DNA from 2 places in the Microbacterium maritypicum genome. Region 2 is predicted to be linked to the other one. Evidence: predicted binding sites of a transcription regulator. Region 2 holds the regulator's gene; the other holds the start of a gene.

Region 1 (15,693 bases), 810 kb from region 2:
TCTGCAGTCCATGCGCGGACGAGGCGGGCGCATCATCAACGTGGCCTCCGTCGCCGGCTTCATCTCGCGCTCCACCTATTCCGCGTGCAAGTCCTGGTTGATCGGTTTCAGTCGATGGGCGAACGCGGAGTATGCGCGCGACGGGGTGAGCGTCACCGCCCTCTGCCCCGGATTCACGCACACCTCGTTCCACGAGCGGATGGGCCTCGCCGTGGGCGAGGAGGGCGTGCCCGGCTTCATGTGGTTGAACGCCCGCGACGTGGTCCGCACGGGATTGCGCGATGCAGCCCGTGGCAAATCCGTGTCCATTCCGTCGCTGCGGTACAAGGCGATCGTGGCGTTGACGCGTGTGCTGCCGAGTTCGCTGACCTCGGGCGTCGCGCGACGCGGCCGTGTCTGAGGAGCGTCACCGCGTCCGCATGACCGCGACCCGAACCGATACGCTGGGTCTATGACGCACTCGGGCAACCCTTTCGGACAGGTTCTCGTCGCGCTCGTCACTCCGATGACGGCCGACGGCGAAGTCGATTGGCCCGCCGTCGAGAAGCACATCGATGACGTGATCACCGCGGGAGCGGACGGCATCGTCGTGACGGGAACGACCGGCGAGACCTCGACCCTGACGGACCCCGAGAAGCTCAAGCTCGTCGAGGTAGGCAAGTCCGTCTCGGCAGGTCGCGCCAAGATCATCACGGGCGGTGGATCCAACGAGACCGCGCACGCCATCGAGCTCTACAAGGCCAGCGAGAAGGCCGGCGCCGACGGCATCATGATCGTCACGCCGTACTACAACAAGCCGACGCAGGCCGGCATCCTCACGCACTTCCGTCTGGTCGCCGACGCGACCGACCTCCCGGTGATCCTCTACGACATCCCGGGCCGTACCGGAGTGCCGATCAAGTACGAGACGATCCTGCGCCTCGCGAAGCACCCGAACATTCTCGCGGTGAAGGACGCCAAGGGCGACTTCTCCGAGGTGAGCCGCGTGCTCAACCAGACCGACCTGATGTACTTTTCCGGCGACGATGCGAACGTGCTGCCGCACCTCGCGATCGGCGCCACCGGGCTCATCGGCGTGACGGCGAACGTCGCGGCGGCGCCGTACCGGACGATCATCGACGCCGTGAACGCGGGCGACCTGGCGACGGCGACAGCCGAGCACAAGCGGCTCGAGCCGCTCGTGCGCGCTGTCATGACGCACGTCCCAGGAACCGTCGCCGCCAAGTACATCCTGCACGGGCTCGGACGTATCTCGAGCCCGCGCGTGCGGCTGCCCCTGGTCGGTCCCGAGGAATGGGAGGCCGCGCTCATCGAGGATGAGCTCGACCTCGTCAAGAACGTTCCCGGAGCCGACTTCTCGAACTTCCGCCCCGACCGCAATGCGGCTGCGGGTGGTGCCCTGCCGAAGGTGCACGGCACGACGCGTTGAGTCGCGTCCCCACGAACGAACGGACGCGCGGAGTGTCCGACTGAGGAGACAGCATGTCCATTCCCCTGGTAGAACCGGCCCCTCTCGCTGAAGGGACGTTGCGGGTCATCCCGATCGGTGGTCTCGGCGAGATCGGTCGCAACATGACGGCCTTCGAGTACGACGGCAAGATCCTGATCGTCGACTGCGGCGTGCTCTTCCCTGAGGAGCACCAGCCGGGCGTCGACCTGATCCTGCCCGACTTCGAGCCGATCCGCGATCGCCTCGACGACATCGTCGGTGTCGTACTGACTCACGGCCACGAGGACCACATCGGCGCCGTTCCGTATCTGCTGCGTCTGAAGAGCGACATCCCGCTGATCGGTTCGGGCCTCACGCTCGCGCTGGTCGAAGCGAAGCTCAAGGAGCATCGCATCAAGGCCTTCACCCTCACCGTGAAGGAGGGCGAGCAGGAACGTGTCGGACCCTTCGATCTCGAGTTCGTCGCAGTCAACCACTCGATCCCTGACGCGCTGGCCGTCGCCATCCGGACGCCGGCCGGCATGGTGCTCGCCACCGGTGACTTCAAGATGGATCAGCTGCCGCTCGACGGCCGCATCACCGACCTGCGTGCGTTCGCCCGCCTCGGCGAGGAGGGCGTCGACCTGTTCCTCGTGGACTCGACGAATGCCGACGTCCCCGGCTTCACTCCCACCGAGCGCTCCATCGGCCCGGTTCTCGACCAGGTCATCGCCAAGGCGCCGCGCCGCGTCATCGTCGCGAGCTTCTCCAGCCACGTCCACCGCGTGCAGCAGGTCATCGACGCGGCGTACGCCAACGGACGCCGCGTCGCCTTCCTCGGCCGCAGCATGGTGCGGAACATGACCATCGCCGAGCAGCTCGGCTACCTGAAGGTGCCGGACGGGGTCCTCATCGACTTCAAGAAGGCGCGCGACCTCCCGGACGAGCAGATCGTCTACATGTCGACCGGGTCGCAGGGTGAGCCGATGGCGGTGTTGAGCCGCATGGCGAACATGGACCACGCGATCGAGATCAGCGAGGGCGACACCGTCATCCTCGCCTCCAGCCTCATCCCGGGCAACGAGAACGCCGTCTACCGCGTGATCGACGGGCTGACCAAGCTCGGCGCCAACGTCGTGCACAAGGCCAACGCGAAGGTTCACGTCTCCGGGCATGCCGCCGCCGGCGAGCTGATCTACTGCTACAACATCCTGAAGCCCAAGAACGTCCTTCCGGTGCACGGCGAGTACCGCCATCTCATCGCGAACGCCAAGCTCGCGCAGGACACCGGCGTCCCGGAGTCGAATACGATCATCGCCTCGAACGGCACCGTGATCGATCTCAAGGACGGCGTGGCGAGCGTCGTCGGCCAGCTGGATCTCGGATTCGTCTACGTGGACGGCTCTTCGGTCGGAGCGATCACCGATGCCGACCTCAAGGATCGACGCATCCTCGCCGAGGAGGGCTTCATCTCGGTGATCGTCGTCGTGGATGCCGCGACCGGCCGCATCATCTCCGGTCCTGAGATCCACGCGCGTGGTGTGGCCGAAGATGACTCCGTGTTCGATGACGTCGCGCCGAAGATCGTCGCGGCGCTCAAGGAGGCGGCCGGCAACGGGGTGCGCGACACCCACTCGCTGTCTCAGGTCGTGCGACGCACGATCGGGCGCTGGGTCAACCAGCGACTCCGCCGTCGTCCGATGATCGTCCCGCTCGTCATCGAGGCGTGACGGTCGCTCGGTATTCACGGTCGGCCGTCATCCCGGCGTAACACCCCGGTTCTATGCTCGCGGCATGGACAGCGGCTTTGCCCTTCGCAGGGCGGCGCAGACTGATGCGATGTTCCTCGGCGACATGCTCGTCGAGGCGGCGAGCTGGCGCGCCGGGGGAGTGCGTCCGCGGCATGAGGTGTTGAACTCTGCCGACCATCGGCGCTATCTCGCGGGGTGGAAGCGCATGGCCGATGACGGGCTGGTGGCCACCGGTGCACACGAGGTGCCCGTGGGTGCGGCCTGGTATCGCGTGCTCCCGCAGAATGCGCCGGGGTTCGGCTTCGTCGGCGTCGCCGTTCCGGAGCTGATCATCGGCGTGCATCCGCTCTGGCGTGCACGCGGTGTCGGACGCGCTCTCCTGCGCGGTGTCATCGAGCTCGCCGGTACGCAGGGGCATGCGCGGATCAGCCTGAGCGTCGAACGCGACAACTTCGCCCGCAATCTGTATCGCGCCGAGGGGTTCGCCCTCGTGGCGGAAGGAGAGTCGCGCGAAACCATGGCGCGTCGGACCCGGTAGTCGGCGTCGCGAGGATCGGTGGAATGCCGCGTCATTACGCGGAGATGTCGGCCGTTGGTCGTAACGTGAGAGCATGGCCAGGAGCACCACGAAGACAGAGCGCGCGTCGACAAGCGCGCCGTCGCGCCCCAAGCGGCAGACGGCTACCAAGGCCCAGCCCGCTCCCAAGAAGTACATCGACGAGGCAGACAAGCCTCCGGTTGCAGTCCAGGCCTGGATCGGACTTGCCCACGGCGTCGGCGGGCTCTTCCGCGCCTTCGGGCCTGAGGCGCTGGAGAAGGACGACCGCCGCGACGGCTTCCCGTTCCTCCTCGTGCTGCTCGCGGCTCTCGGCGCCGTGAACGAGTGGGTCTTCATCGGCAACGAAGCGGCCGAGAACATCAGTGCCTACTCGGTGGGGCTGCTCGTCGGCAGAGTGGCGTTCATCATGCCACTGCTTCTGCTGGTGCTGGCCGGTTGGCTGTTCCGTCACCCCGCGTCGGTTCACGACAACGGACGCATCGGCTTCGGTTTCGGCCTGTTCGTGATCTCCCTGGCAGGTTTTTGCCATGTCGCCGGTGGACAACCACAGCCCCAGCCGAACATCACGGCGTTGAACACGGGGGGCGGGTTGCTCGGGTGGTTGGTAGGGCAGCCGCTGACTTACCTCACGAATATCCCTGCGTACGTCGTGCTCGCGTTGCTGGCCGCACTCAGCATCCTGATCCTCACCAAGACGCCGCCGAACCGCATCGGTTCCCGTCTCGGTGATCTCTACGCCTGGATGTTCGACGCCGAGCGTCCGGAGAAGCCCGCCAAGGACGCGGCGGCGATCGACGACGCCGACAAGGTCGACGACCCCGATGTGCTGCCCTGGTGGCGTCGCAACAAGACCGGCCGTGAAGAGGACCCTGACGAGGGCACCCTCGGCTCGGATGACATCACCGCATTGCTCACGACCTCCGATCCGACTCCGGCCTACGACCAGGCGGTCGTCGTCGAGAATCCCTACGACGCCGCGACCGAGGTGCTATCCGACGTCAGGTCGGTCGCCGATTCGCTTGCCGAGCAGCAGACGACGGCGCTTCTCGATGACTCCTCCGACACCGGCGAGGTGCCGGAGCTTCCGGGGCTCGACGGGTTCGGTACTGAGGGCCCGGGCGACCGCGGACCTCAGGCCCCCGTCACGCCGTACATCCTGCCCTCTCCGGGCCTCCTCGTCGAAGGCCCGCCGCCGGTTCTTCGTTCCGAGGCCACCGACAAGGTGATCGAGCAGATCACCAGCGTGCTGACGCAGTTCAAGGTCGACGCGAAGGTCACCGGCTTCTCGCGCGGGCCGACGGTCACGCAGTACGAGGTCGAGGTCGGTCACGGCGTCAAGGTCGAGAAGATCCTGCAGCTGAGCAACAACTTCGCCTACGCCGTGGCGTCGAACGACGTCCGCATCCTCTCGCCGATCCCCGGCAAGAGCGCGATCGGCATCGAGATCCCGAACGCCGACAAGGAGATGGTCGCGCTCGGCGACGTCCTCCGGTCGCCGGCCGCGCAGAAGAGCACGCACCCGATGACCATCGGCGTCGGCAAAGACGTCGGTGGCAACATCGTCATCGCGAACCTCGCGAAGATGCCGCACCTCCTGGTGGCCGGTTCCACCGGTTCCGGTAAGTCGAGCTTCGTGAACTCCATGATCACGAGCCTGCTGATGCGCGCTCGCCCCGCTGACGTGCGTATGGTCCTGATCGACCCGAAACGCGTCGAGCTCACCAGCTACGCCGGCGTCCCGCACCTCATCACGCCCATCATCACGAACCCGAAGAAGGCGGCCGAGGCGCTGCAGTGGGTCGTGAAGGAGATGGACATGCGGTACGACGACCTCGCGTCGTTCGGCTTCCGTCACATCGATGACTTCAACCGCGCCGTGCGCGCCGGCGAAGTCGAACTCCCTGTGGGCAGCGAGCGAGTTCTCAAGCCGTACCCGTACCTCCTCGTCGTGGTCGACGAGCTGGCCGACCTGATGATGGTCGCGCCTCGTGACGTGGAGGACTCGATCGTCCGCATCACGCAGCTCGCGCGAGCTTCGGGTATCCACCTGGTCCTCGCCACGCAGCGCCCCAGCGTCGACGTGGTCACCGGTCTCATCAAGGCCAACGTGCCGTCCCGTCTCGCCTTCGCTGTCACGAGCGTCACCGACAGCCGCGTCATCCTGGACAGCCCCGGGGCCGACAAGCTGATCGGGCAGGGCGACGCGCTGTTCTCGCCGATGGGATCGTCGAAGCCGTTCCGTCTGCAGGGTGCGTGGGTCGATGAGAAGGAGATCGACGCCGTCGTCAAGCACGTCACCCGTCAGGCTCGGCCGGACTACCGACCCGATGTGCAGGAGGCGATGGAGCCGACGAAGAAGAAGGAAGTCGACGAAGACATCGGCGATGACCTGGAGCTTCTGCTCGCCGCAGCCGAGCTCATCGTCTCATCGCAGTTCGGCTCCACATCGATGCTCCAGCGCAAGCTGCGTGTCGGCTTCGCCAAGGCGGGTCGCCTGATGGACCTTCTGGAGTCCCGTGAGATCGTCGGACCCTCCGAGGGGTCGAAGGCCCGCGACGTGCTGGCCACGGCCGAGCAGCTCCCACAGGTGATGGCGAAGCTGCGCGGAGACGATGCTCCGGCGGCCTCCCCGGCTCCGGCAGCCCCTCCGGTTCCGCCGATGCCTCAGCCGCATGATCCGATCGCCGCCCAGTATGAAGGACTCCCCGAGGTGGAGGCCGACGGCGGCGACGAAGACGCCTGGGGCCTGACGGGGCGCGACTGATGACGATTCCTCGGCAGCTGCCCAACGCCATCACCGTCGCGCGCATCCCGCTGGCGGTCATCTTCTTCGTCCTGCTGCTGTTCGGTGGCACCTACGGACTCCCCGAGCCCGGCCTCCGCTGGGCGGCCGCCATCATCTTCATCGTCGGGATCTCCACCGACTGGGTCGACGGTTACCTCGCACGCAAGTACGACATCGTCAGTGACTTCGGCAAACTCTGGGACCCGATCGCCGACAAGATGCTCACCGGAGCGGGCTTCATCGGCCTCGCCATCCTCGGTGAGGTCAGCTGGTGGATCGTCGCGATCATCCTCATCCGTGAGTGGGGGATCACGATCCACCGTCTCATGGTCGCGAGCGAGCATGTGGTCGCGGCTGCCTGGATGGGCAAGATCAAGACGGCGTTCCAGGGGGTCGCACTCGGGTGGGCGTTGCTTCCCCTACACGTCCTCATCGGCCTCGATGCCTGGACGCTGATCACCTTCATCCTGATGGTCATTGTCCTCGTGCTCACGGTGGCGAGCGGGATCGACTACATCGTCGCGCAGGCACGCGGATCGCGCCAGAAGCAGGCATGAGCGACGCGGGCGCCGCCGCACTGCTGTCGGCTCTGACACGCCGCGGTTGGACTCTGGGCGTCGCCGAGTCGCTCACGGGCGGCGCGCTGTGCGCCGAGATCGTGTCGGTTCCGGGGGCTTCCGCGGTCTTGCTCGGTGGTGTGGTGGCCTATGCGACCCCGGTCAAGGCGACGGTCCTCGGTGTGGATGCCGAGCTCCTCGCTACTCACGGGCCGGTCCACCCGCAGGTCGCCTTGCAGATGGCAGACGGCGTGCGCCGCGTCGTGAACGTAGACGGAGTCCCGGCTGACGTCGGGGTCTCGACGACCGGCATCGCCGGCCCGGATTCCCCCGACGGCCAGCCGGTGGGAACGGTGCACGTCGGGATCGTGACGCCCGACGGCTCGTCGACGAAGGCGCTGCACCTGCAGGGTGACCGTGATTCGATCCGCGCTCTGACGGTGGTGGCGGCTCTCCAAACGTTGCTCGAGTTCGTCCAGGAATAGTGACGGTCCGATGTCGGTTATTACCGATGTGCTCACATTCAAACCACAGAGTGCAGGGGTAGATTTCGGGCAGGTCAGGAGTACTAGACTGGCTGTCTCATCGGGGGAGACCTCGAACGATCACATGGGGAGGAGGTTCCGATGATTCTTGTACGACAGGAAATCGGCGATGTGCTGAGGGACTTCCGCCTGCAGAAGGGGCGCACGCTCCGGCAGGTCGCAAGCAAAGCGTCGGTGGCGCTCGGCTACCTCAGTGAGGTCGAGCGGGGCCAGAAGGAGGCGTCGAGCGAGATCCTCGCATCCGTCGCCGATGCTCTCGACGTGCCCATCTCGACGATCATGCGTGAGGTCGGGGACCGCATCTCTGTACTCGAGGGCATTCAGGTCTTCCCGGATGTCGTTCCGGACGACCTCGTCGCGTCGGTCGAGCCTCAGCTCTCGCTGCACTGAGCTTCGCATGCGGGTGAGCGATGCGTCGTAGCGAGTTCCTTCGCGCCGTCGACACCGAGTTCCAGGCGCGAGCCTCGTCATTGGTGAACGACCTCGGGCTTTCAGCCTTGCGTGGCCGTACGGCGCTCGAAGCTCTGGAGGACGGCACGCCGCCGCGGGAGATCTGGTTGGCGCTCTGCGCAGAGATGGATGTTCCGGAGAACCGTCGGCACGGCGTCGGACGGCAGGAGCCGCGAGGGCGTTGAACCCTGGAGGGTGTCCGCAGGTTACGGGACACGGCCTGCGATGATCGGCGTGTCGTCGAAGATCTGTTCGAAGCGGGCGTAGTCTTCTGCACAAGTGGTTCAGGGAATCTGTTCTCCACGGTATGCGAGCTCTCGGCGTCGATGTCGGTGGCCTCTCCTACGGTGGAAACAAGCCGAAGAGCCATTACGCCTTGTCGGAGAGTTCCTCCCAACCGGGAGAGCCGCGACAGCCTACAGGCGGCACCACGCGCGCAGAAGGAGCAGACCATGCCATCACCCGCCGACCGCGAGAAGTCCCTCGAGACCGCACTCGCCCAGATCGATCGTCAGTTCGGAAAGGGCTCGGTCATGCGGCTGGGTAGTGATGAGCGCGCCCCCGTGGCCGTCATCCCCACCGGCTCCATCGCCCTCGACGTCGCCCTTGGCGTCGGAGGTCTCCCGCGTGGCCGCATCGTCGAGATCTACGGACCTGAGTCCTCGGGTAAGACGACGCTGACGCTGCACGCGATCGCGAACGCGCAGCGTGGCGGTGGCATCGCAGCCTTCATCGATGCCGAGCACGCGCTCGACCCCGACTACGCGGCGAAGCTCGGTGTCGATATCGACGCGCTTCTCGTCTCTCAGCCCGACACCGGCGAGCAGGCGCTCGAGATCGCCGACATGCTCGTGCGTTCCGGTGCCATCGACCTCATCGTCATCGACTCCGTCGCGGCGCTCGTGCCTCGTGCGGAGATCGAGGGCGAGATGGGTGACTCGCACGTGGGCCTGCAGGCACGACTCATGTCGCAGGCGCTGCGCAAGCTCACCGGTGGTCTGAGCCAGACGAACACGACCATGATCTTCATCAACCAGCTCCGCGAGAAGATCGGTGTCTTCTTCGGATCACCCGAGACCACCGCCGGTGGTAAGGCGCTGAAGTTCTACGCCTCTGTCCGCATGGACATCCGCCGTATCGAGACGCTGAAGGACGGCACCGACGCGGTAGGAAACCGCACCAGGGTCAAGGTCGTGAAGAACAAGATGGCCCCGCCCTTCAAGCAGGCGGAGTTCGACATCCTCTACGGTGTCGGTATCTCTCGCGAGGGCAGCCTGATCGACTTCGGCGTCGAACACGCCATCGTGAAGAAGTCGGGCTCGTGGTACACCTACGATGGCGACCAGCTGGGTCAGGGCAAGGAGAACGCACGGACTTTCCTGCTCAACAACCCCGACATCGCGCTGGCGATCGAGACGCAGATCAAGCAGAAGCTCGGCATCGGCGGACCAGCCGCCGTGCCTGCTGCAGCAGACGAGCTCGCTGAGCGTCGTCCGGCCTGATGAGTGACACTCGTGGGGGCGATCCCGACCGGATCGCCCCCATCATTCCGCTCTTCGGACGCGCCGTGAAGAAGGCCGAGCCGCTTGCTGTCGCTCCTGGCGGCGATGACCTCTCAGACGACGCTTCCGCGGGCCCCGGTGACGCAGGCCAGTGGCGGTCCACATGGGATGCGCGAGAGCGCACCTCTCGCGCTGAAAGCCGGGCCGAGTTCGGCGCTCCCAGCGACCGTCATCCCGCCCGTGGGGCATCAGCCCGAGCTGGGTCGGAAGCATCGAAGACCGCGCCGAGACTTCACGCGCTCGGGATCCCACCCGTCGCGCAGGGAATTGCTGAGGAGCCGGGAGAGCTCGACGAGATCCGCACGGCGGCCGAGGAGTCCCTCGTGAGAAAGCTACGGACTCGATCTCTCTCGGTCTCCGAAGCGCGTCAGGCGCTGAGGGGGCACGGGCTCGATAACGCTGTGATCGACGACGTGATCGACGACTTCTGCCGTCGTGGCTACCTCGACGATGCCGCTCTTGCCGGTGTTCTGGTGACATCGGGGGTCGAGCGGAAGGGACAGGGGAGGGTCGCTCTGTCGCGCGCACTCGCTCAACGGGGTATTCCTCGCGACGTGATCGACGCTGCACTCGACGAATTGCCGGATGATGACGATGAGCGGGCCCTCGAATTCGCCCGCACCAAGGCACGTTCGTTGGGCCGACTCGACAACGACACCGCCCTTCGGCGTCTGGTGGGGCAGCTCTCTCGCCGTGGCTACAACGGGTCCGTCGCGATGAAGGCGGCCAAGCAGGCACTGCGGGAGACTGGCCCGAGTGCGTCGAGCTCGGGCGTCCGATTCGTCGATTCGGACTGAGCAAGCGACGCAGCAACCGCATCCGCACGGCTCGTAGAATGGTTTGATCATGACTATTCCGCGCAGCGAACCGACGATCATCAGCGCCTCGTCCGCAGCCGTCGACGAAGACGGACGCCAGCGATCGTACGAGGTTCGTACTTTCGGGTGCCAGATGAACGTGCACGACTCCGAACGGCTCTCCGGATCGCTGGAAAGCGCCGGCTACGTCCGTGCACTCGACGGCGCCGAGGCTGACGTGGTGATCATCAACACCTGCGCGGTGCGCGACAACGCCGCCGGAAAGCTCTACGGCACCCTCGGACATCTCGCCTCCGTCAAGCGTCGTAAAGAAGGTATGCAGATCGCGGTCGGCGGCTGCCTGGCCCAGATGGACAAGCAGGCAGTTCTCGACAAGGCGCCCTGGGTGGACGTCGTGTTCGGCACGCACAACATGGGGTCGCTGCCCGGGCTGCTGGAGCGTGCACGTCACAACGGCGATGCGGAGCTGGAGATCCTCGAGTCGCTCGAGGTGTTCCCGTCGACGCTTCCGACGAAGCGCGACTCGGCGCACAGCGGATGGGTGTCGATCTCGGTCGGCTGCAACAACACGTGCACGTTCTGCATCGTCCCGAGTCTGCGTGGCAAGGAGAAGGACCGGCGTCCCGGCGACATCCTCAACGAGATCCGCCTCCTCGTCGAAGACGGCGCCATCGAGGTCACTCTCCTCGGCCAGAACGTGAATTCGTACGGCGTCGAGTTCGGCGACCGACAGGCGTTCGGAAAGCTGCTGCGCGCGGCCGGCGAAATCGAGGGACTGGAGCGCATCCGTTTCACGAGTCCGCACCCTGCGGCGTTCACCGACGACGTGATCGACGCCATGGCCGAGACCCCGAGCGTGATGCCGCAGTTGCACATGCCGCTGCAGTCCGGCAGCGATCGCATCCTCAAAGCGATGCGGCGGTCGTACCGGAGTGAGCGTTTCCTCGGGATCCTCGATCGTGTCCGCGCGCGCATCCCGAATGCCTCGATCACGACCGACATCATCGTCGGTTTCCCGGGGGAGACCGACGAAGACTTCGAAGACACGATGCGCGTCGTCGAGCAATCCCGCTTCTCCGGAGCCTTCACCTTCCAGTACTCGATCCGCGAGGGCACGCCCGCCGCGACGATGGAGGATCAGGTTCCGAAGGAGATCGTCCAGGAACGGTACAACCGCCTGATCGCACTCCAGGAGCGAATCTCGCTGGAGGAGAACCAGAAGCAGGTCGGATGCCAGGTCGAGGTTCTCGTCTCGACGGGCGAAGGCAAGAAAGACGCCGAGACGCACCGGCTGACCGGCCGTGCCGAAGACAATCGTCTGGTGCACTTCGAGGTCACCGCCGGCTCGGACCTCCCGCGGCCCGGCGACATCGTCACGGTCAGCGTCACCCATGCGGCCCCCTTCCACCTGCTTGCCGACGATCCGACCGGAGCGCCGCTGCGCATCCGTAGAACGCGCGGGGGTGACGCCTGGGATCGCTCGCAGGCGGAATCGTGCGCGGTCCCGACTCCGGCGTCCGACGGCGGCCCGCGCGCCGTATCCCTCGGTCTGCCCACCCTTCGCGTCGGAGTGTGAGCGAACCGCGCCTCTGGGCGATAGTCGGAGCCACAGGAACCGGGAAGAGTGACCTCGCGCTCGATCTGGCGGAGGCTCTCCGTGCCCGCGGCAACCCGGCCGAGATCGTGAACGCCGACGCCATGCAGCTCTATCGTGGGATGGACATCGGCACGGCGAAGCTCCCTGTCGCCGACCGACGCGGAATCCCGCATCACCTCTTCGACGTTCGTGAAGTGGATCAGGACGCGGCCGTCGCCTGGTACCAGCCCGTAGCGCGAGAGGCGGTCGGCGCGATCCACCGACGCGGAGGCGATGCGATCCTGGTCGGCGGTTCGGGCCTCTATGTCTCGAGCGTCGTTTACGAGTTCCACTTTCCACCGAGAGACCCCGAGATCCGTGCAGGGCTGGAAGCAGAGCTGGAGTCGCACGGGCTGGACGTTCTCCTCGATCGGCTCCGGTCGGCGGACCCGGCAGCAGCGGCGAAGGTCGACCCGCGCAACAGCCGACGGGTCATCCGCGCCCTCGAGGTGCTCGCGCAGGGGAGCAGTACCCACGGCGCGTCACTGCCGGAGAAGCCCGTGCTGTGGCAGCAGCGCACGAGGCTGATCGGCCTGCACGTCGAACGCTCCCAGCTGGTCTCCCGCCTGGATGATCGCGTCGAGCGGATGTGGGAGGCCGGGATACTGACCGAAGTCGCTGCACTGAGGCAGATGGGCCTCGAGCGGGGTGCCACTGCCTCCAGAGCGATCGGGTACGCGCAGGCGCTGGGCCAGCTCGATGGCACCCTCACTGCGGCGGAAGCCATCGCCGAGACGCAGGCGCTCACACGCCGCTACGCCCGTCGACAGGTGTCGTGGTTCAAGCGGTATCCCGACCTGGAGTGGTGGGATGCTCCGGCGGACGTGGGGGCACTCCTGGCTGAGTGAGCCAGCGCGCCGCGATCGACCGTCGCGATGTCGGAGGCAGGTGCGAGGCTCGGTGCATGGCCACCCACTTCTTCACCGCATCCAGCCTCGACGGATTCATCGCGACAGACGAGCATTCGCTCGACTGGCTGCTGACCCAAGACGTCGACCCCGACGGGCCGATGGGCTACAACGCCTTCGAGAAGAACATCGGCGCGCTGGCGATGGGTTCGTCGACGTACGAGTGGGTGATGCGACACGAAGAAGGACGATGGGGCTACAGTCAGCCCACCTGGGTGTTCACGCACCGCGAGATCTCGCTCCCGGAGGGTGCCGATGTGCGGCTGACGCATGACGACGTGCGCAGCGTGCACGCCGAGATGCTCGCTGCCGTCGCGGGTCAGGACATCTGGATCGTCGGTGGGGGAGATCTCGCGGGTCAGTTCGCGGACGCAGGTCTTCTGGATGAGGTGTGGGTCCAGTACGCGCCGGTGACGCTGGGCTCCGGCGCCCCACTCCTTCCGCGGCGGCTCGACCTGGAGCTTCTCGAGGTCGCGCGAAACCGCAACTTCCTCTGCGGTCGATACTCGGTCGTCTCGGCCGGAGCCGCGAAGTGACTTCGTAGAACGTTCTGCGGAGGAGGTGCCCGGCGTCTTCGCCGTATGGCTGCGCTCTCTAGACTGGGGAGCATGGTCGCATTCACCAAGGGTCACGGCACGGGCAACGACTTCATCATCATCGCCGACCCCGACGGGGCGCTCGATCTGACGGTCGAGCAGGTCGCCGTGCTGTGCGACCGCCACTTCGGAATCGGTGCCGACGGCATCCTCCGCGTCGTGCGCTCGTCGGCGATCGCTGAGGGAGCAGCGGCTCTGGCCGAGGAGCCGGCGGCCGAGTGGTTCATGGACTATCGCAACGCCGACGGATCGATCGCCGAGATGTGCGGCAACGGCATCCGGGTCTTCGCTCACTATCTCGTGCGCGCGGGGCTTGCGACCATTGAACCGGGAGCGACACTGCCGATCGGTACCCGTGCCGGTGTGCGCGACGTGACGCGCAGCGCGACGGGATACCAGGTCGACCTCGGCCGGTGGAAGCTGTCCGGCGACGACCCGCTGGTGCGCGTCGACGGCCTCCCGGTCACGCGTCCCGGTCTCGGAATCGACGTCGGCAACCCTCACGTGATCGTGGCGATCGCCTCCGAACATGAGCTCGCCTTGCTCGAGCTGCACCGTGCGCCGGAACTCGATCCCATTCTGCCGGCCGGCGCGAACGTCGAGTTCGTCGTTCCGGGTGAGCCGTTGGTGCGCGACGGAGTCGGGCACGTCCGCATGCGTGTGTTCGAGCGCGGCGTCGGTGAGACCCTCAGCTGCGGTACCGGTGTGGCTGCCACCGCACTCGCCGTGCGGTACTGGGCGGGGGAGAATGCCCCGAACAATTGGCAGGTCGAGGTGCCGGGAGGAACACTCGGAGTGCGGATGTTCCCGGCAGAAGACGGCGAGCACGTCGCCCTGTCCGGTCCCGCTCAACTCGTCTTCAGCGGAGAGATCGAGCTGCTCTGACCGAAGCCGTACGACGCCGTCGTCGGTCGGCGTGGTCGCTCTGCATCGACGCGGTCAGAGTCCGGACAGCGCGATCGGCTCGGTCGGCGGCGTCCCGTGCTTGCGTACCTTGAGGATGCGATAGCCCTTGCCGGTCGCGGTGCGGAAGACGCTGTATCCCGGCTGGAACGTCGAGCCGATCCAGCGCTGCAGCGAGTCGGCTCCGAGATTGCGCTGCACGACGAGCCAGGCGTCGCTGCGTTCGTCGAGCCGCGGTATCCACCTCTCCAACAGTCCGTGCAGTTCGTTCTTGCCCACGCGGATCGGCGGATTCGAGCGGATGGTGCGGAACGAGACGTGCTCGGGAACATCGTCGGGCAGCGATGCGTTGATATTGGTGAGCCCGAGGGACGCGGCGTTGCGGCGCACGAGATCAAGGGCACGCTCATTCACATCGACGGCCCAGACCGTGGCATGTGGAGCGGCGAGGGCCATCGAGATGCTGACGGGGCCCCAGCCGCTGCCGAGGTCGAGAAGATTGCCTCCCGGGGGAACCGGGGGCATGTTGGCGAGGAGCACTGCGGTGCCGGCATCCAACCGATCCGGGCTGAAGACGCCACCGGCGGTGGTGACTTCCAGCTCTCGGCCTGCGAGTGATACACGGATCCTGCGCAGATTCTCGGGGCTTGCCGGGGCCGCAGTGAAGTAGTGGTCTGACCCCATACGGTGAGCGTACCGGACAGCGCGGGCTAAGGTTAAGGCTCGCTACAAAACCCCCAGAGACAAGGAACGGATGACGGATACCACGACACCCTCCAACGGCGACGACACGGTCGATCGCGTGCTCGCGAACGCAGAGAAGCGCTCCGACGTCCACGTGTTCGGAGCAGCGCAGGCGCTGCAAGACGAGTCGACCGCCGCGCACGCCAGCACGGACGGGGCGCAATGGGATCTCGAAGACCGTCACGCTCTTCGCCGTGTCGGTGGACTCTCGACCGAGCTCGAGGACGTCACCGAGGTCGAGTACCGCCAGCTTCGCCTGGAGAACGTCGTCCTCGTCGGTGTCTACCCGCAGGGTGCGCAGGAGGATGCCGAGAACTCGCTGCGTGAGCTCGCCGCACTGGCCGAGACCGCGGGTGCCGTCGTGCTCGATGGCGTTCTGCAGCGTCGCCCGCACCCGGATGCTGCCACGTATCTCGGGCGCGGCAAGGCGCAGGAGCTCAAGGACATCGT
Region 2 (15,693 bases):
TCGCCGTCTCGACCAGCGTCGTGAACGTGGCAGCGTCGTTGACCGCGAGGTCGGCGAGCATGCGACGGTCGACGGTGACACCCGCGAGGCCGAGGCCCTGGATGAAGCGGTTGTACGTGATGCCGTTCTGGCGAGCCGCAGCGTTGATGCGCTGGATCCAGAGGCGACGGAAGTCACCCTTGCGCTTGCGACGGTCACGGTACGAGTAGACCAGCGAGTGGATGACCTGCTCTTTGGCCTTGCGGTAGAGGCGCGAACGCTGACCGCGGTAACCCTTTGCGCGCTCGAGGATGACCCGGCGCTTCTTGTGGGCGTTTACTGCCCGCTTGACTCTTGCCATTTTCCTGTGTTCCTATTCGTGCGTTCGGGCGCGCGTCAGCGGCCGAGAAGCTTCTTCGCGACCTTGGTGTCAGCCTTCGAGAGCACCTGGTCCTGGTTCAGACGACGGGTGCGACGGCTCGACTTGTGCTCGAGGTTGTGGCGCATCCCGGCCTGCTGCTTCTTCAGCTTGCCGCTGCCGGTGATCTTGAAGCGCTTCTTAGCACCCGAGTGGGTCTTCTGCTTCGGCATCTTCTCTTCCTTCGTATGGCGCCTTCTCAGGCGACGGTGTCAACCCGCGGTGCGGGAGTTCTGGGGCGGATCTACTCCGCGGCAGCTTCTGCCGGTGCGTCGGCATCGCTCCTGGCGTCGCGGGATGCCTGCTTGTTCGCCGCGCGCTGTGCGTCGCGAACCGCGTTCTGCTCCTGCTTGGCCTCGGACTTGCTCTTCAGCGGAGCCACGATCATGACCATGTTGCGACCGTCGATGGTCGGGTTCGACTCGACTGTTCCGAGCTCGGCCACGTCTTCGGCGAACTTGCGCAGCAGACGCACACCCTGCTCGGGACGCGACTGCTCACGACCGCGGAACAGGATCATGGCCTTGACCTTGTCGCCGGCCTTGAGGAAGCCCTCGGCGCGCTTCAGCTTGGTCGTGTAGTCATGAGCCTCGATCTTCAGACGGAAGCGGACTTCCTTGAGGATCGTGTTCGCCTGGTTGCGGCGCGCTTCCTTTTCCTTCTGGGCGGCCTCGTACTTGAACTTGCCGTAGTCCATGATCTTGACGACGGGCGGCTTCGAGTTGGGGGCGACCTCGACGAGGTCGAGATCGGCTTCCTGCGCGAGGCGCAGCGCTGCCTCGATGCGGACGACGCCGATCTGCTCACCCGCGGGGCCGACGAGGCGGACCTCGGGGACGCGGATGCGCTCATTGGTACGGGGATCGCTGATGCGGAACTCCTTAGACGATGTGATTCGGCCACCGGGACGCTGTCTGCATCACGGGCGAAATCGGAATCGTCCCCACCCACCGGCATTCAGACGCCGGCTCCGCACCCTGCCTGCCGGGTCCGTCTTGCGAACGGAGCCGGTGGAGTGCAAGACCCGGTAGCCTTGAACGGCAAGCGCGGGTGGGAAGTGAATCCTCTTTCGATCCGGAGCATGACGCTCCGGAGCCCGCCAAAGTCTAACAGAAAGCAAGGCGAAGTGACGAACCAGGCACCGGACGAGGCTGCACGCGAGCGCGAAGAGCGCTGGGCACGTCAGGAGGAGGCTGCGTCGTCGGCCACTCGAGACATCGCCGACGTACCCGCGGTCGAGGTGATCACCACGGCGGCCGTGCACCTCATGAGCGCCGGCGCCGTCAAGCTCGGCCTCGCCGACGACCCCGACGCGGCGGCACAGCTCGACCTCGACGAGGCTCGCAAGCTCATCAACGCCCTCGCCGGGCTCATCACCGCCGGCGCCCCCGAGATCAGCGACATGCACGCACGCTCGCTCCGCGACGGGCTCCGCTCCCTGCAGCTCGCGTTCCGCGAGGCATCGACGATCCCCGACCCCATCGGCAAGGGTCCGGGCGAGAAGTGGACCGGGCCGGTCAACTAGTTCAGGATTCGAGGACGATCGGTTCCGCGGTCGAGGGGCCGCCGCACGGTTCATCCGAATGCGTCCACGAGATCGATTCCTCGGACTCGTGGATGAGCGTGTTCTGGGCGTCGAACAGGCGGATGTCGACGCCGTCGGGCGTCGACATATCGAACCCGAGCACCCACGTCCCGTCATCCTGAGGCGTCACGATGAACAGGTTGGTCGATGAGGTCGGCTCGGTACCCGGCGCCGGTGAGCACTCCCCCGCGACGCAGAACTGGACCGCCACCACCCCCGCTACGGCGCTGGTCTCGAGTGCGACGGCGTTCGTCCATCCGATCGCGGGGCAAGCCAGCGCGCAGCCCGAGCTGCCGGTAACGGCGCCCCCGAGGAGAGCAACGACGGCGATGGCGCGCAGGAGACCTCGGGACATGCCCCGATCGTAGCGAAGCGCGCTCAGACGCTGCGGCGGAGCTTCACCGTGAGCGAGTCCGCCAGGACGGCGATGCGGTCGTCCGACGCCCAGCGCTGAGCCAGACGCGAGAGCACGGCGTCGAGCACCTCGCGCTCCAGACCGTCGACGAGTTCCAGGACCACGATCAGCTCCGGGCCGCGCAGACGTGCGTCGGGGTCGCCGGACGCCACCGCCACGTCGATCACGGCCAGTTCGTGGGCCACACTCTCCTGGAGCGCGGTGTAGACCTCGGTGGAGAGGAAGCTCGGCTCCCAGGCATGCTCCTGGGCGATCGCCCAGACGGCCGGCCGCCGGATCACGAACTCCGTGTCGGCCGTCGGGTCGAGCACGATCAGGTCGGTGTCTTCGGCTGACGCCGCCAGCGCCGCCCGGAGCGCCTCCACGGGAATCGGGCGTGCCGTGGGATCCCACTTCTGCATCGCCTCGACGGAGGAGAAAACCGGCTGCACCCGCCGCCCGTCGGGAGCCGCGACCGTGACGATCGACAGCTCCTGCGTCTTGTCGACGGCGAGGCCGCTCGGCGCGACGCCTTCCTCACCCTTCTCGGCGATCAGAGGGATCAGCACGCGAGCCGAGCGGAAAGCGTCGACGACTTCCACCTGACTGCCTTCGCCGGCGCGGAAGCGCAGCAGTGCGGCCAGCAGCGCCGGGTCGGCCGAGCCGTCGTCCGCCGCGTGCGGATTCGACTCGAAGCTGCGTCCCTCCCAGGGGACACCGGCCGAGTCTCCGTGGTTGTGCGACTCGGGCCCGCAGGCGTGGCCGTCAGTCTCCTGCGACATCCAGTGCCTCAGCCAGCGTGAACGCACCGGCGTACAGGGCCTTGCCGACGATCGCACCCTCGACGCCCAGCGGCACGAGTTCACGGAGCGCGGCGATGTCGTCGAGGTTGGAGATCCCCCCGGATGCGACGACCGGCTTCGGTGTGCGCGAGGTCACCTCGCGAAGGAGCTCGAGGTTCGGGCCGCGAAGCGTGCCGTCCTTCGTCACGTCCGTGACGACGTAGCGGCTGCATCCGGCGTCTTCCAGGCGCTCGAGGACCTCCCAGAGGTCGCCGCCCTCCTTGGTCCAACCACGTGCGGCGAGCGTGGTACCGCGCACGTCGAGGCCGACCGCGATCGCTTCGCCGTAACGACCGATCACATCGGCGGCCCACTCGGGGTTCTCCAGTGCGGCCGTGCCGAGGTTGATCCGAGTGGCGCCGCTCTCGAGCGCCGCCTCGAGGGTCGCGTCGTCGCGGATGCCGCCCGAGAGCTCGATGCTGACGCCCTTGAACTGCTTGATGACCTTGCGCAGGATCGGCGCGTTGCTCCCGCGGCCGAAAGCGGCGTCGAGGTCGACGAGGTGGATCCACTTCGCGCCCTGTGCGGCCCACTCCCCTGCCGCGTCGAGCGGGTCGCCGTAGCTCGTCTCGGTTCCGGCCTCGCCCTGGGTGAGGCGGACGGCCTTGCCACCGGCGACATCGACCGCGGGAAGGAGCGTGAGCGAGGGAGACTGCGCGAAGTCGTTCATGGGGTCCTTGGCTAGGGAAGGTCTGCAGCCCGGAGCGGGCACGAGAACCGAGGGTAGTCCGCCGGAGAGCGGGTGACAAAACGGATGACGTCCACGATGGGTGTCAGAGACTCCCGACCCAGTTGCGCAGGAGCTGGATGCCCGCCTCGCCCGACTTCTCGGGGTGGAACTGGGTTGCCGAGAGCGGACCGTTCTCGACGGCGGCGAGGAAGGGGTCGCCGTAGGTCGTCCAGGTCAGCACGGGCTCGGGGAACGGCGGGATGACGTCGAGCTCCCAGGACTGGGCGGCGTAGGAGTGCACGAAGTAGAAACGCTCATGTTCCAGGCCCCGGAAGAGCACGCTGTCTGCGCCGGGCTCGACGGTGTTCCAGCCCATGTGCGGCAGCACGGGTGCGTTGAGTTCGGTGACCGCTCCGGGCCACTCGCCGAGGCCCGCGGTGTCGTGCCCGCGCTCGACCCCGTGCTCGAAGAGCACCTGCATGCCGACGCAGATCCCGAGCACCGGTCGTCCGCCGGCCAGACGCCGGTCGATGATCTCGTCGCCGCCGTGTGCGTGGAGCGCGTCACGGACCGCCTGGAACGCGCCGACGCCCGGAACCAGGAGACCGTCGGCCTCCAGGGCGGCCTTGCGGTCGCGCGTCAGCACGGCATCTGCGCCGGCAGCGGCCAGCGCCTTGACAGCCGAGTGGACGTTGCCCGACTCGTAGTCGAAGACGGCGACGCGGGGACTCGCGCTCACAGTGCACCCTTGGTGGACGGGATCCCGTCGACCAGCGGATCGAGTGCTTTTGCCTGGCGGAACGCGCGGGCGAAAGCCTTGTACTCCGCCTCGGCGATGTGGTGCGGGTCGCGGCCGCCCAGCACACGCACGTGGACGGTCAGCGCGGCGTTGAAGGTGATCGCCTCGAAAGAGTGACGCACCAACGAGCCGGTGAAGTGCCCACCGATGAGGTGGTGCTCGAATCCGGCGGGCTCGCCGGTGTGCACGAGGTACGGACGACCCGAGATGTCGACGACCGCCTGCGCGAGCGCCTCATCGAGCGGCACGAGCGCATCGCCGTAGCGGGAGATGCCGGACTTGTCGCCCAGCGCCTCGAGGATCGCCTGTCCGAGCACGATCGACACGTCTTCGACGGTGTGGTGCGCATCGATGTCCGTGTCGCCCGAAGCGCGCACGGTCAGGTCGGTCAGCGAGTGCTTCGCGAAAGCGGTGAGCATGTGGTCGAAGAACGGCACCGACGTGTCGATGCGGCTCGCCCCCGTGCCGTCGAGGTTCAGCTCGAGTTCGACGGTGGACTCCGACGTGCTGCGCACGCGGCTCGCGGTGCGCGGGGTCGATGACGGGGTGCTCATGATGCCGATCCTATCGAGGCCAGAGCATCGAGGAACGCGGTGGTCTCGGCCTCGGTGCCCGCGCTGACCCTGAGGTGACCGGGGATGCCGACATCACGCACCAGCACGCCGCGGTCGAAGAGCTGCTGCCATGTCGCACGCGGATCGGCGATGCCGCCGAAGAGGACGAAGTTCGACCAGGATTCGTGGGGCGTATATCCGAGCGCCTCGAGGGTCGCGGTGATGCGGTCGCGCTGTTCGACGATCTCCTCGACCATGCCGAGCATCACGTCGGAGTTGCGCAGAGCGGCGACGGCCGCAGCCTGCGTGAGCGTGCTCAGGTGATAGGGCAGGCGCACCAGACGCAACGCATCGATGAACGTCGGATCTGCCGCCAGATACCCGACCCGCGCACCGGCGAAGGCGAAGGCCTTGCTCATCGTGCGGGAGACCGCCAGGCGCGGGCGCCCCTCGAGGAGTGTCAGCGCGGAAGGCGCGTCGTGCGGTGCGAACTCCTGGTAGGCCTCGTCGACGATCACGATGCCCCGCGCCGCCTCGTAGACGGCTTCGACGACGTCCAGGCCGAGCGGGGTGCCGGTGGGATTGTTCGGGGTGCACAGGATGATCACGTCGGGGTCCGCGGTGCGCACCTGCTCCGCTGCCTCCTCCGGTGTGATCGTGTAGTCGGGCTGCCTCGTCCCGGGGATCCACCGCGCGCCCGTGCCCTGCGCGATGAGCGGGTACATCGAGTAGGTCGGCGCGAAACCGAAAGCCGTGCGCCCGGGGCCGCCGAAGGCCTGCAGGATGTGCTGGAGCACCTCGTTCGAGCCGTTGCCCGCCCAGATCTGCTCCGGGGTGAGGCCGTGACCCAGATACTCTGCGAACGACTCGCGAAGAGTGGTGAACTCCCGGTCGGGATAACGGTTCACATCACGGATCGCGAGCGCGATGTCGTCGAGGATGTCGCTCGCCACCGCGTCCGGAATGGGATGCGTGTTCTCGTTCACGTTGAGGGCGATCGGGAGCGGTGCCTGAGGAGCGCCGTACGGAGTCAGTCCGCGAAGATCGTCGCGTAGCGGGAGATCGTTGAGGGAGAGGGTCACCCTTCCCATGTTAAGCGGCGCCCCGAGTCGATGACGCAAAGTTGCCGCAGCTCGGGCGCGACGGGATCAGTCCACGTACTGGGCCGGGATGGCGAGCGTCTGGCCGATCTGGAGCTCACCGCCACGCAGCAGGTTCATGCGGCTGATCTCACCGATGACGTCGCGCGGGTCGGCGCCGGGGGCGACACCGGTGGCGATCGACCAGAGAGTGTCACCGGGCATGACGGTCACGGTCTCGACACTGACGGCTGCCGTGTCTGCGCCCGAGGCGATCGCACTGCCACCGCTGAGTGCGGCGAAGGCGATGCCGATCGCGAGCGGCACGGAGGCGAACCCCAGCAGCACGGCGCGACCGCGCGTGGTCAGCCGGAGTCGCGTCGTAGGACGGGTCGACGCCGGAATGACTGCCGCGGTGCTGAAGCCGATGCTGCTCATGTGGTGCTCCTTAGCCTGTCCCGGAGCGGTGAAGCTGCCGGGGAAGTTGGCGTAGCGTTCGCATTCGCGTCTCGGCCGGGAGCCGTGAATGCGAAGCTACGTACCGAAGATATCTTCGAGTTCGAACATCTGTCAAGTTGTCTTCGAAACCGGATGCACGATTCTGCCGACACGCTCGAACAGATCTTCCAGATCGGGCCGTTTCTCGGATACGGTTTCGATGAGAACACCACACCACGGGCCTCCGACATTCGAAGAGCGACGTCGGAACACCGGACTTAAGGAGCACCATGAGCGAGAACTCGGCCCCCGAGTCGGAGGCACCGCGGACGCGACGCCGCAAGAGCCTGAGCCCCAAGCAGATGGCGATCCTCGAGGTCATCCAGAACTCCATCGCTCATCACGGCTACCCGCCGAGCATGCGGGAGATCGGAGACGCCGTCGGCCTGAAGTCCCTGTCGAGCGTGACCCACCAACTCGGTCAACTCGAACTGAGCGGCTACTTGCGACGCGACCCCGGCAAGACACGTGCCATGGAGGTCCTGATCGATCTCCCCGGCGCCAGCGGCGAGAACCCCGCCGACGTGGCGACTCCGGTCGGCGACGCGGCGCTCGTGCCCCTGGTCGGTCGCATCGCCGCCGGCGTGCCGATCACCGCCGATCAGCAGGTGGAGGAGATCTTCCCTCTCCCCCGTCAACTGGTGGGCAAAGGAGACCTCTTCATGCTCAAGGTCTCGGGCGAGTCGATGATCGACGCCGCGATCTGCGACGGCGACTGGGTCGTCGTGCGCTCGCAGAACAATGCGGAGAACGGCGAGATCGTGGCCGCGATGCTCGACGGCGAGGCCACGGTCAAGGTGCTGCGCCGTCGCGACGGCCACACCTGGCTCCTCCCCCGAAACTCCTCCTTCGAACCCATCCTCGGCGACGAGTCCGTGGTGCTCGGTAAGGTCGTGGCGGTGCTGCGCGCCGTCTGAGTTCAGACCATAGGCTCGGAGCATGTCGTCGCCTCACGGTTCCTGGCCCTCTCCGTTCTCCGCAGCCTCCGTCGCGGCATCCTCCCCGCGCATCGACGGGGCGCGCTTCGTCGGCTCCGAGATCTGGTGGGGAGAATCCGTGCCCGCCGAGAAGGGGCGGGTCACGGTGCGAAGCTCCTCGGGAGCCGAGATGCTCCCGGCGCCCTGGAGTGCTCGCTCCCGTGTACACGAGTACGGCGGCGGGGCATGGACCGCCGATTCCACGGGCATCCTGTACTTCGTCGATGCCGGCGATCAGCGCGTCCATCGACTGGTCGCCGGTGCCGAGCCCGTCCCGCTGACACCGGCGGGGCCATCGCACGGAGGCCTCCGCGTGCAAGACGGCCGTCTGCTCGCCGTGCGCGAAGATCTGTCGGCCGCGCCGCATACCCGCGCGATCGTCGAGATCCCGATCGACGGCTCCGCCGCGGAGGACGCGTCCGGAATTCGAGTCATCGTCGAGGGCGACGGCTTCTTCGCTCACCCCGCACTCTCGCCCGACGGCGGCCGCGTCGCCTGGATCACCTGGAACCGCGGACGGATGCCCTGGGAGGCCTCGCAGCTGCGGATCGCGCAGAGCGACGGCAGCGACGTGCACGAGATCCCCACTCGAGCGGCGTTGCAGCCCGAGTGGCTCAGCGAGACGGAGCTGATGTTCGCCGATGATCCGGACGACCGCTGGGGCCTGCATCGCATCGAACTCGACGGAGTCTCGCCGGTCGGCGCACCGCGCGCGCTCAGCCCGACCGATGCCGACACCGGCTACGGGCTGTGGGTGCTCGGCAACCGCTGGTATCGCCCCCTCGCCGACGGACGGATCGTCGCCGTCCGCACGAACGGGCGCGACGAAGTCGTCCTGATCTCACCGGACGGTGCCGCACGCCCGATCGATATCCCGGCCGACGGCCATGTGAGCATCGACGATGTGGACGGGTCGCGCGTGCTGCTCTCCGGCAGTGGCTCCGGCGTGACCGCCGGCCTGTGGTGCATCGATGTGGACTCCGGCGCGACCGTCGCCGTGCGCGGAGGTGAGCCCGTCGATGCCGAATGGATGCCGCGCGCTGTGCCGATCGAGGTCGACGGAAGGCACGGAGTCGTGCACGCCTTCGCCTACCCCCCGGCGAACCCCGACGCGACAGCCCCCGCCGACGAGCTCCCCCCGTACGTGGTGCTGGTGCACGGCGGACCGACCGCGCACGTCACCGGCGCGGCTTCCGCCGCCAACGCGTTCTACACGAGCAGGGGAATCGGCGTGCTCGACGTCAACTACGGCGGCTCCACCGGCTACGGACGCGCCTACCGCGAACGCCTGGACCGCCGATGGGGCGTCGTGGACGTCGACGACGTGATCGCCGCCGCACAGGGCCTCGCGGATGCCGGCCTCGCCGACCCGTCCCGCATCGCCATCCGCGGTGGATCCGCAGGCGGCTGGACGGTGCTCTCCGCGCTCGTGCGCGGCGGGGCCTTCGCCGCGGGGATCAGCCGCTACGGCGTGGCCGATCTGCGGATGCTGGTCGCCGAGACGCACGACTTCGAGGCGTCGTACATCGACGGTCTCGTGGGGCCTCTCCCCGAGTACGAGCACATCTACGTCGAACGATCACCACTCACCCACGCGGATCGCATCGGAGTCCCCGTGCTGCTGCTGCAGGGCGGAGAAGATCGAGTGGTCCCGCCCTCGCAGTCCGAGGCGATCAGAGACGCGCTGGCCGCCCGAGGCGTCAACCACGAGTATGTCCTCTACCCCGCTGAGGGGCACGGGTTCCGCAGTGCCGACACGATCATCGACGCGCTCGAGCGTGAACTGATCTTCCTCGGCCGCGTGTTCGGCTTCGAGCCGACGCTGTGACGACCGGTCGCTACTCGCCCACGCGATTGCGCAGGCGCATGGCACGATCCGCCTCGCGGGTGTCCTGACGTTCGCGCAGGGTCTGCCGCTTGTCGTACTCGCGCTTTCCCTTGGCGAGGGCGATCTCGACCTTCGCCCGCCCATCGGAGAAGTACAGTTTCAGCGGGATCAGGGTGTATCCACCCGCCGAGACGGCATGCGCGATCTTGGCGATCTCCTCGCGATGCAGCAGCAGCTTGCGGATCCGCTTCGCCGAGTGATTGGTCCAATGCCCCTGGGAGTACTCCGGGATGTGCACCGAATCGAGGAAGACCTCGTTGCCCTTCACGAACGCGTAACCGTCGCTGAGGTTGGCGCGCCCCTGACGCAGTGACTTGACCTCGGTGCCGGTGAGCACCATCCCCGCCTCGTACGACTTCTCGATCGTGTAGTCGTGACGTGCGCGACGATTGGTCGCGACGACCTTCTCTCCGCGTTCCCTGGGCATGATGCTCTCCTGTTGCCGTGATGAGCTCGATCGATCGTTCCGACCGAGCAGCCTTTCAGGATATCAGGTACGGAGCCAACGCCTGATCGCGAAGCCGGCGGACAACGCGGCCAGGACGACGCCGATGCCGATCAGCACCGGCACGACGAGCATCGCGTCCTGCATCGTCACCCAGGTCGTGATGAACGGGACGCGGCCTCGCAGGTAGCCGTTCACCCCGAAATGCATGCCGGCGACGACCGCGGCACTGGCCAGAGCCGAGCCGAGGAACGCCGCGAACACGCCTTCGAGCACGAACGGTGTCTGGATGAACCGGTTCGAAGCGCCGACCAGGCGCATGATGCCGATCTCCTTGCGACGCGCATACGCCGACAACCGGATCGTCGTCCCGATCAGCAGGGTCGCCGCTATCAGCATGAGCACCGCTATGCCGACGGCGATATACGTCGCGACGGTCAAAGCGGAGAACAGCGGTTCGAGGTATTGGAGCTGATCCTTGACCTGCTCCACTCCGGCCTGGCCGCTGAATGCCTCGGCGAGCACCTGCGACTGCCCCGGGTCTTTCATCGTCACGAAGAAGACCTCGAATGCCTGGTCGGGCGTGAGCACACTCGCCTGGTCCTCGCCGAGCTGCTCGACGAGCTTGGCGTACGTGTCCTCTTTGGTATCGAAGGTCAGCGAGCTGATGAGCGGTGCCAGCGCGTCGCCTTCGAGCTGCGCCCGGACCGCGGCCACCTGCTCCTCGCTCGCGGCTCCGTCGATGCAGGTGTCGGATTCCGAGACCGCGGAGCACATGTACACGGCGACCTGGGCACGCTCGGCCCAGTAACCCCGCATGACGCCGATCTGCGACTGCATCAGGATCGCCGCGCCGACGAAGGTGAGCGAGACGAAGGTGACGAGGATCACCGAGATGACCATCGAGATGTTCCGTCGGAGACCGCCCAGGGCCTCGGTCAGGATGAGTCCGATTCTCATGAGGTCGGGCCCACTTCCTCGTCGTCTTCGTCGGAGAGCCCGAGGCGATCTGCGACTCCGAGCTCGGCGACATCGACGGTGGGCAGGGTGATCGGGTGCGTGCGCGGTCGGACGACCGCCGGCGGCTCCGTCACGGTCGGCGGCTCGACGACGGCCGGTGGTTCCACGACGGTCGGCGGCTCCACGACAGCGGCGATGGCGCCGGTCGCCGGGACGGCGCTCGACTCCGGTGGCTCGACCGTGCGCGGGGGTTCGGCCTTCTGCGGAGCACCTGCCGGAGCATCCGAGGCGCGCTCGTCTGCGGCGGCCTTCCGCTGGGAGCTGAGCTCCTCGGCCAAGGCAGCGCGGACCGAGGAGAGGTCCGCCGTCTGACGCTGGACCTCCTGCACCGCCGTCAACGCCGCTGCGGCGGCAGCACCGCGCACCTTCTCCGGCACGAGGCGCGGGATGTTGGAGGTGTCGCCGTATCCGCCGTGAACCTCGTCACGCACCATCTCGCCGTCGCGCAGCTCGATCACCCGGCGCTGCATCTGGTCGACGAAGCCGGCCTCGTGCGTAGCCATCAGCACGGTCGTGCCGCCGGCGTTGATGCGAGCGAGAAGCTGCATGATGTCGACGGAGGTCGCAGGGTCGAGGTTGCCTGTGGGCTCGTCGGCGAGCAGCACCTGCGGACGATTGACGAGGGCACGAGCGATCGCGACGCGCTGCTGCTCGCCGCCGGACAGCTCATGCGGCATGCGCTTCTGCTTGCCGTCGAGTCCCACGAGCGCGAGTGCCTCGGGCACTGCCTGCTGGATGAATCCGCGCGAAGAGCCGGTCACCTGCAGGGTGAAGGCGACGTTCTGGTAGACCGTCTTCGACGGCAGGAGGCGGAAGTCCTGGAACACCGAACCGATGTGGCGCCGGAAGTAGGGCACCTTGCGGTTGGCGAGCGAGCGGAGATCCCGACCGAGCACGGCGACGCGGCCTGCCGTCGGTACGTCTTCGCGCAGGATCAGACGAAGACAGGAGGACTTGCCGGAGCCCGAGGCGCCGACGAGGAAGACGAACTCCCCGCGTTGCACTTCGAAGTCGACACCGGAGAGGGCGGGCTTCGACGTCCCGCGGTAGCGTTTCGTGACGTTCTCGAACCGAATCATGACGGTTCGAGCCTAAGCGCGCCCCTCCTGCTGACCGCGAGCGACACCCCGCACCGGCGCGTCCGCATCCGGAGAGCATGGGGATTGCTCCCCATCAGGAACTCCCTGCGAAGTCACCGGCCACTGCTATACATAAGGGTGCGGTCGCACCATGGAGCGGCCGAATCGTCTTCGAGGGGGACCCATGAGCACGACACCTGCAGGTTGGTACGACGACGGCAGCGGACGCCAGCGGTGGTGGGACGGTGAGCAGTGGACGGAGCACTTCGCTCCGGACGCGACCGCCGCAGCCGATGCGGAGTCGGCACCGGTGGCACCGGATGCCGCCGAGGCGTCGACCGGAATCGAGACACCGGCGACCGACGCTCCCGCCGTCGACGAGGAGCCCTCTTATGACGCACCGGAGGCACCGTCCACCGATGACACCGTGATCCGCACCTCCGCCGAGGCGCCGACCGCCGCGACCACACCGCTCGGCGACGACGTGGCCGCCTACGCGGCCCCGGCAGCGCCGGACTACTCCCCCACGGCCACGCCGGAACAGCCCGTGTCGAGCTACCCGGGCGCGGCTCCGGCATACCCCGGCGCGGGCGCAGCCTCCGGCTATCCCGCAGCTGCCCCGTACGTGCAGACCGAGCCGGAAGCTCCGAAGAAGCCGTCGGTGCTCGGACTCGTCGGACTCGGGCTGTCGGCCGTCGGCACGATCCTGGCGTTCATCCCGCTGATCGGCTTCATCGGCTTCATCCTCCTCGGCGCGGGCTTCATCGTCTCCCTCATCTCGCTCTTCCTGAAGGGGAAGAAGTGGCCGGGGATCGCCGGCCTGATCCTCTCCGTGGTCGGCGGCATCATCAGCGCCGTGATGTTCTTCGTCTTCTTCTTCGCTATCGCCCAGAACGCGAGTGAAGAGATGAACAACCTGCCCAGCTCCTCGCCGTCGATCGAAGCCACCGAGCCGGGCGAGACCGACGGGACGGACGGCGCCGACGACGGCACGCGTCCCACCTCGGCCGAGGTGGCGGTCGGACTGACCGCGATCCTGGCCGCCGAAGGCACGGAGGGCTACACCGAGCCGCAGATCACGTGCCTCTCGGACCTTCTCGTCGAGTCCGAGCTCGACAACTCGACGCTGCGCGCGATCGCGGAGAGCGACGGCACGCTGACGGATGTCGACGCCGCGTACGGTTTCGCCGAGGTACTGGGCGACACCGAAGCCATCACCGCGTGCTTCGTCCCCTGAGCCGTCGGACGAGCGGAACCATCTGATGACGACGCCTGCCGGCTGGTATGACGACGGCTCCGGCAGCCTGCGGTGGTGGGACGGCACGCAGTGGACCGCGCACGTGCGGACCTCCGACGATGCGCCGGTGGCCCCGGAACGACCGTCGGCCGAGCCGGTTGCCTCCGCCGTGCCGTCGCCCGCCGCAGCGCCGTTCACCCCGCCCTACACGCTGCCCTCGTCGGGGGTGTCGACCGAGCGGGTGATCGCGCCCGACCTCGTCGGAGCACCCGGCGGAGCGTGGGGTGCGCCGGCACCGCAGCCACCCGCGCCCGGAGTGTCGGTGCTCGGAATCATCGGTCTCGCCGTGGTGGTCGTCGGCGTCGTGTGCGCCTGCATCCCGGTGATCTCGATCGTCGGCTGGGCGCTTCTCGGCGTCGGATTCGTGCTGTCGCTCGTGTCCCTGTTCCTCCGCGGCCGCAAGTGGCCGGGGATCACGGGGCTGGTGGTGTCGGCGATCGGAGCGCTCCTGGCGTTCGCCGTGTCGCTGCTGCTGCTCGCGACCGTCTCGGCCCCGGCCGACGCCGCTGCGAGCGCCGAGGAGCGCACGGACCCCGCGTCGATCGAGGGTGCCGAGATGGTGCCCTTCGCCGAGCTCGAGGTCGGCGACTGCCTGCCGTTCGTCGACTACGAGGACACGGGTCAGATCTACGAGTTGCCCGTCGTCCCGTGCGAGCGGCCGCATACGGATGAGGTGTACTTCATCTTCGAGGTCGATGAGGAGGCGTTCCCCGGCGACGATGCTCTCGGCGAAGCGGCATGGGACGGCTGCGCCTCGCACTTCGACGCATACGTCGGCATCGCCTACGAAGACTCGGTGCTGGATTTCTACACCTATCAGCCGACGGAGACCTCCTGGGCCCGCGCGGACGATCGCACCGTCCAGTGCATCCTGTACAGCTATGAAGACGTGACCGGCACTCTCGAGGGTGCGAAATACTGACGAGTCACACGAAGAAGGCCCCGGAGTGATCCGGGGCCTTCTTCATGGATTCAGTCTTCGATCTTGCGCTTGCGCCAGCGGATGCCCGCGGAGATGAAGTCATCCAGGTCTCCGTCGAACACGGCAGCCGGGTTGCCCGACTCCTGGCCGGTGCGCAGATCCTTCACCAGCTGCTGGCCATAGAGGAAGTACGAGCGCATCTGGTCACCCCAGCTCGCGGTGATGTTGCCCGCGAGCTCCTTCTTCTTCGCTGCTTCCTGTTCCTTCTGCAACAGCAGCAGTCGGGTCTGCAGCACGCGCATGGCGGCGGCGCGGTTCTGAATCTGCGACTTCTCGTTCTGCATCGACACGACGATGCCGGTCGGAAGGTGCGTCAGGCGCACAGCGGAGTCGGTCGTGTTGACCGACTGACCGCCGGGGCCGGAGGACCGGAACACATCGACGCGGATGTCGTTCTCGGGGATGTCGACCTCGGTCGCCTCCTCCATCAGCGGGATGACCTCGACCGCGGCGAACGACGTCTGACGCTTGTCGGCTGATCCGAACGGGCTGATGCGGGCCAGACGGTGGGTGCCGGCCTCGACCGAGATGGTGCCGAACGCGTAGGGCGCGTCGATCTCGAACGTCGCCGACTTGATGCCGGCGCCCTCCGCGTAGGAGGTGTCCATGACCTTGACCGGGTACTTGTGGCGCTCGGCCCAGCGCAGGTACATGCGCATCAGCATCTCGGCGAAGTCGGTGGCGTCGTCGCCGCCCGCACCGGAGCGGATGGTGATGATGGCGCTGCGCTCGTCGTACTCGCCGTCGAGCAGAGTCTGCACCTCGAGCTGGTTGATCAGGTCGGTGAGCGAGGCGAGTTCGGTGCGAGCCTCCTGCGCGGACTCCTCATCCCCCATCTCGTTCGCGAGACCCACGAGCACCTCGAGGTCGTCGAGACGCTGCGCGATGCCGGTGATGCGGGCGAGCTCGGACTGACGGTGGCTGAGTGCGCTGGTGACCTTCTGCGCGTTCTCGGTGTCGTCCCAGAGGTCGGGGGCACCCGCCTCCTCGCTGAGACGCGCGATGTCGTCGCGGAGACGGGAGACATCGACGACCTCGCTGATGTCGCCGAAGGTGTGCCTGAGCGCCTGGATTTCGGCGGAGAGATCTAGTTCGAGCATGACACCTCAGCCTAACGTGCCGCCCGCACGCACGGGGACCTCGTCTTCGACGGCACATCGGCCGGAGTAGCGTGAAGACGTGAGCAG

Evidence for each region. The regulator LexA, encoded in region 2, represses DNA repair genes until DNA is damaged. The targets are predictions, from matches to a motif close to TCGAACANNTGTTCGA.
Region 1: recA (recombinase RecA) is a predicted target of LexA. The motif match lies at 8,317-8,332, and genes of this name have one in related genera.

Annotation. Positions count from the first base shown of each region.
Region 1 is NZ_CP168030.1:2,859,358-2,875,050, reverse strand. It holds gene ACCO44_RS13975 (SDR family NAD(P)-dependent oxidoreductase) at 1-400, shown strand, start outside; gene dapA (4-hydroxy-tetrahydrodipicolinate synthase) at 452-1,429, shown strand; gene ACCO44_RS13965 (ribonuclease J) at 1,483-3,159, shown strand; gene ACCO44_RS13960 (N-acetyltransferase family protein) at 3,224-3,718, shown strand; gene ACCO44_RS13955 (DNA translocase FtsK) at 3,792-6,503, shown strand; gene pgsA (CDP-diacylglycerol--glycerol-3-phosphate 3-phosphatidyltransferase) at 6,503-7,081, shown strand; gene ACCO44_RS13945 (CinA family protein) at 7,078-7,566, shown strand; gene ACCO44_RS13940 (helix-turn-helix domain-containing protein) at 7,708-8,016, shown strand; gene ACCO44_RS13935 (DUF3046 domain-containing protein) at 8,037-8,261, shown strand; gene recA (recombinase RecA) at 8,529-9,578, shown strand; gene ACCO44_RS13925 (regulatory protein RecX) at 10,040-10,435, shown strand; gene miaB (tRNA (N6-isopentenyl adenosine(37)-C2)-methylthiotransferase MiaB) at 10,485-12,032, shown strand; gene miaA (tRNA (adenosine(37)-N6)-dimethylallyltransferase MiaA) at 12,029-12,940, shown strand; gene ACCO44_RS13910 (dihydrofolate reductase family protein) at 12,997-13,536, shown strand; gene dapF (diaminopimelate epimerase) at 13,609-14,481, shown strand; gene ACCO44_RS13900 (class I SAM-dependent methyltransferase) at 14,536-15,183, opposite strand; partial or broken gene hflX (GTPase HflX) at 15,479-15,693, shown strand, end outside.
Region 2 is NZ_CP168030.1:2,050,251-2,065,943, reverse strand. It holds gene rplT (50S ribosomal protein L20) at 1-340, opposite strand, end outside; gene rpmI (50S ribosomal protein L35) at 376-570, opposite strand; gene infC (translation initiation factor IF-3) at 642-1,292, opposite strand; gene ACCO44_RS10055 (DUF1844 domain-containing protein) at 1,524-1,922, shown strand; gene ACCO44_RS10050 (hypothetical protein) at 1,924-2,337, opposite strand; gene ACCO44_RS10045 (SseB family protein) at 2,361-3,158, opposite strand; gene priA (bifunctional 1-(5-phosphoribosyl)-5-((5-phosphoribosylamino)methylideneamino)imidazole-4-carboxamide isomerase/phosphoribosylanthranilate isomerase PriA) at 3,142-3,888, opposite strand; gene hisH (imidazole glycerol phosphate synthase subunit HisH) at 3,992-4,627, opposite strand; gene hisB (imidazoleglycerol-phosphate dehydratase HisB) at 4,624-5,241, opposite strand; gene ACCO44_RS10025 (histidinol-phosphate transaminase) at 5,238-6,323, opposite strand; gene ACCO44_RS10020 (LysM peptidoglycan-binding domain-containing protein) at 6,390-6,758, opposite strand; gene lexA (transcriptional repressor LexA) at 7,049-7,735, shown strand; gene ACCO44_RS10010 (prolyl oligopeptidase family serine peptidase) at 7,758-9,623, shown strand; gene smpB (SsrA-binding protein SmpB) at 9,634-10,110, opposite strand; gene ftsX (permease-like cell division protein FtsX) at 10,174-11,088, opposite strand; gene ftsE (cell division ATP-binding protein FtsE) at 11,085-12,227, opposite strand; gene ACCO44_RS09990 (DUF2510 domain-containing protein) at 12,412-13,464, shown strand; gene ACCO44_RS09985 (DUF2510 domain-containing protein) at 13,490-14,446, shown strand; gene prfB (peptide chain release factor 2) at 14,497-15,606, opposite strand.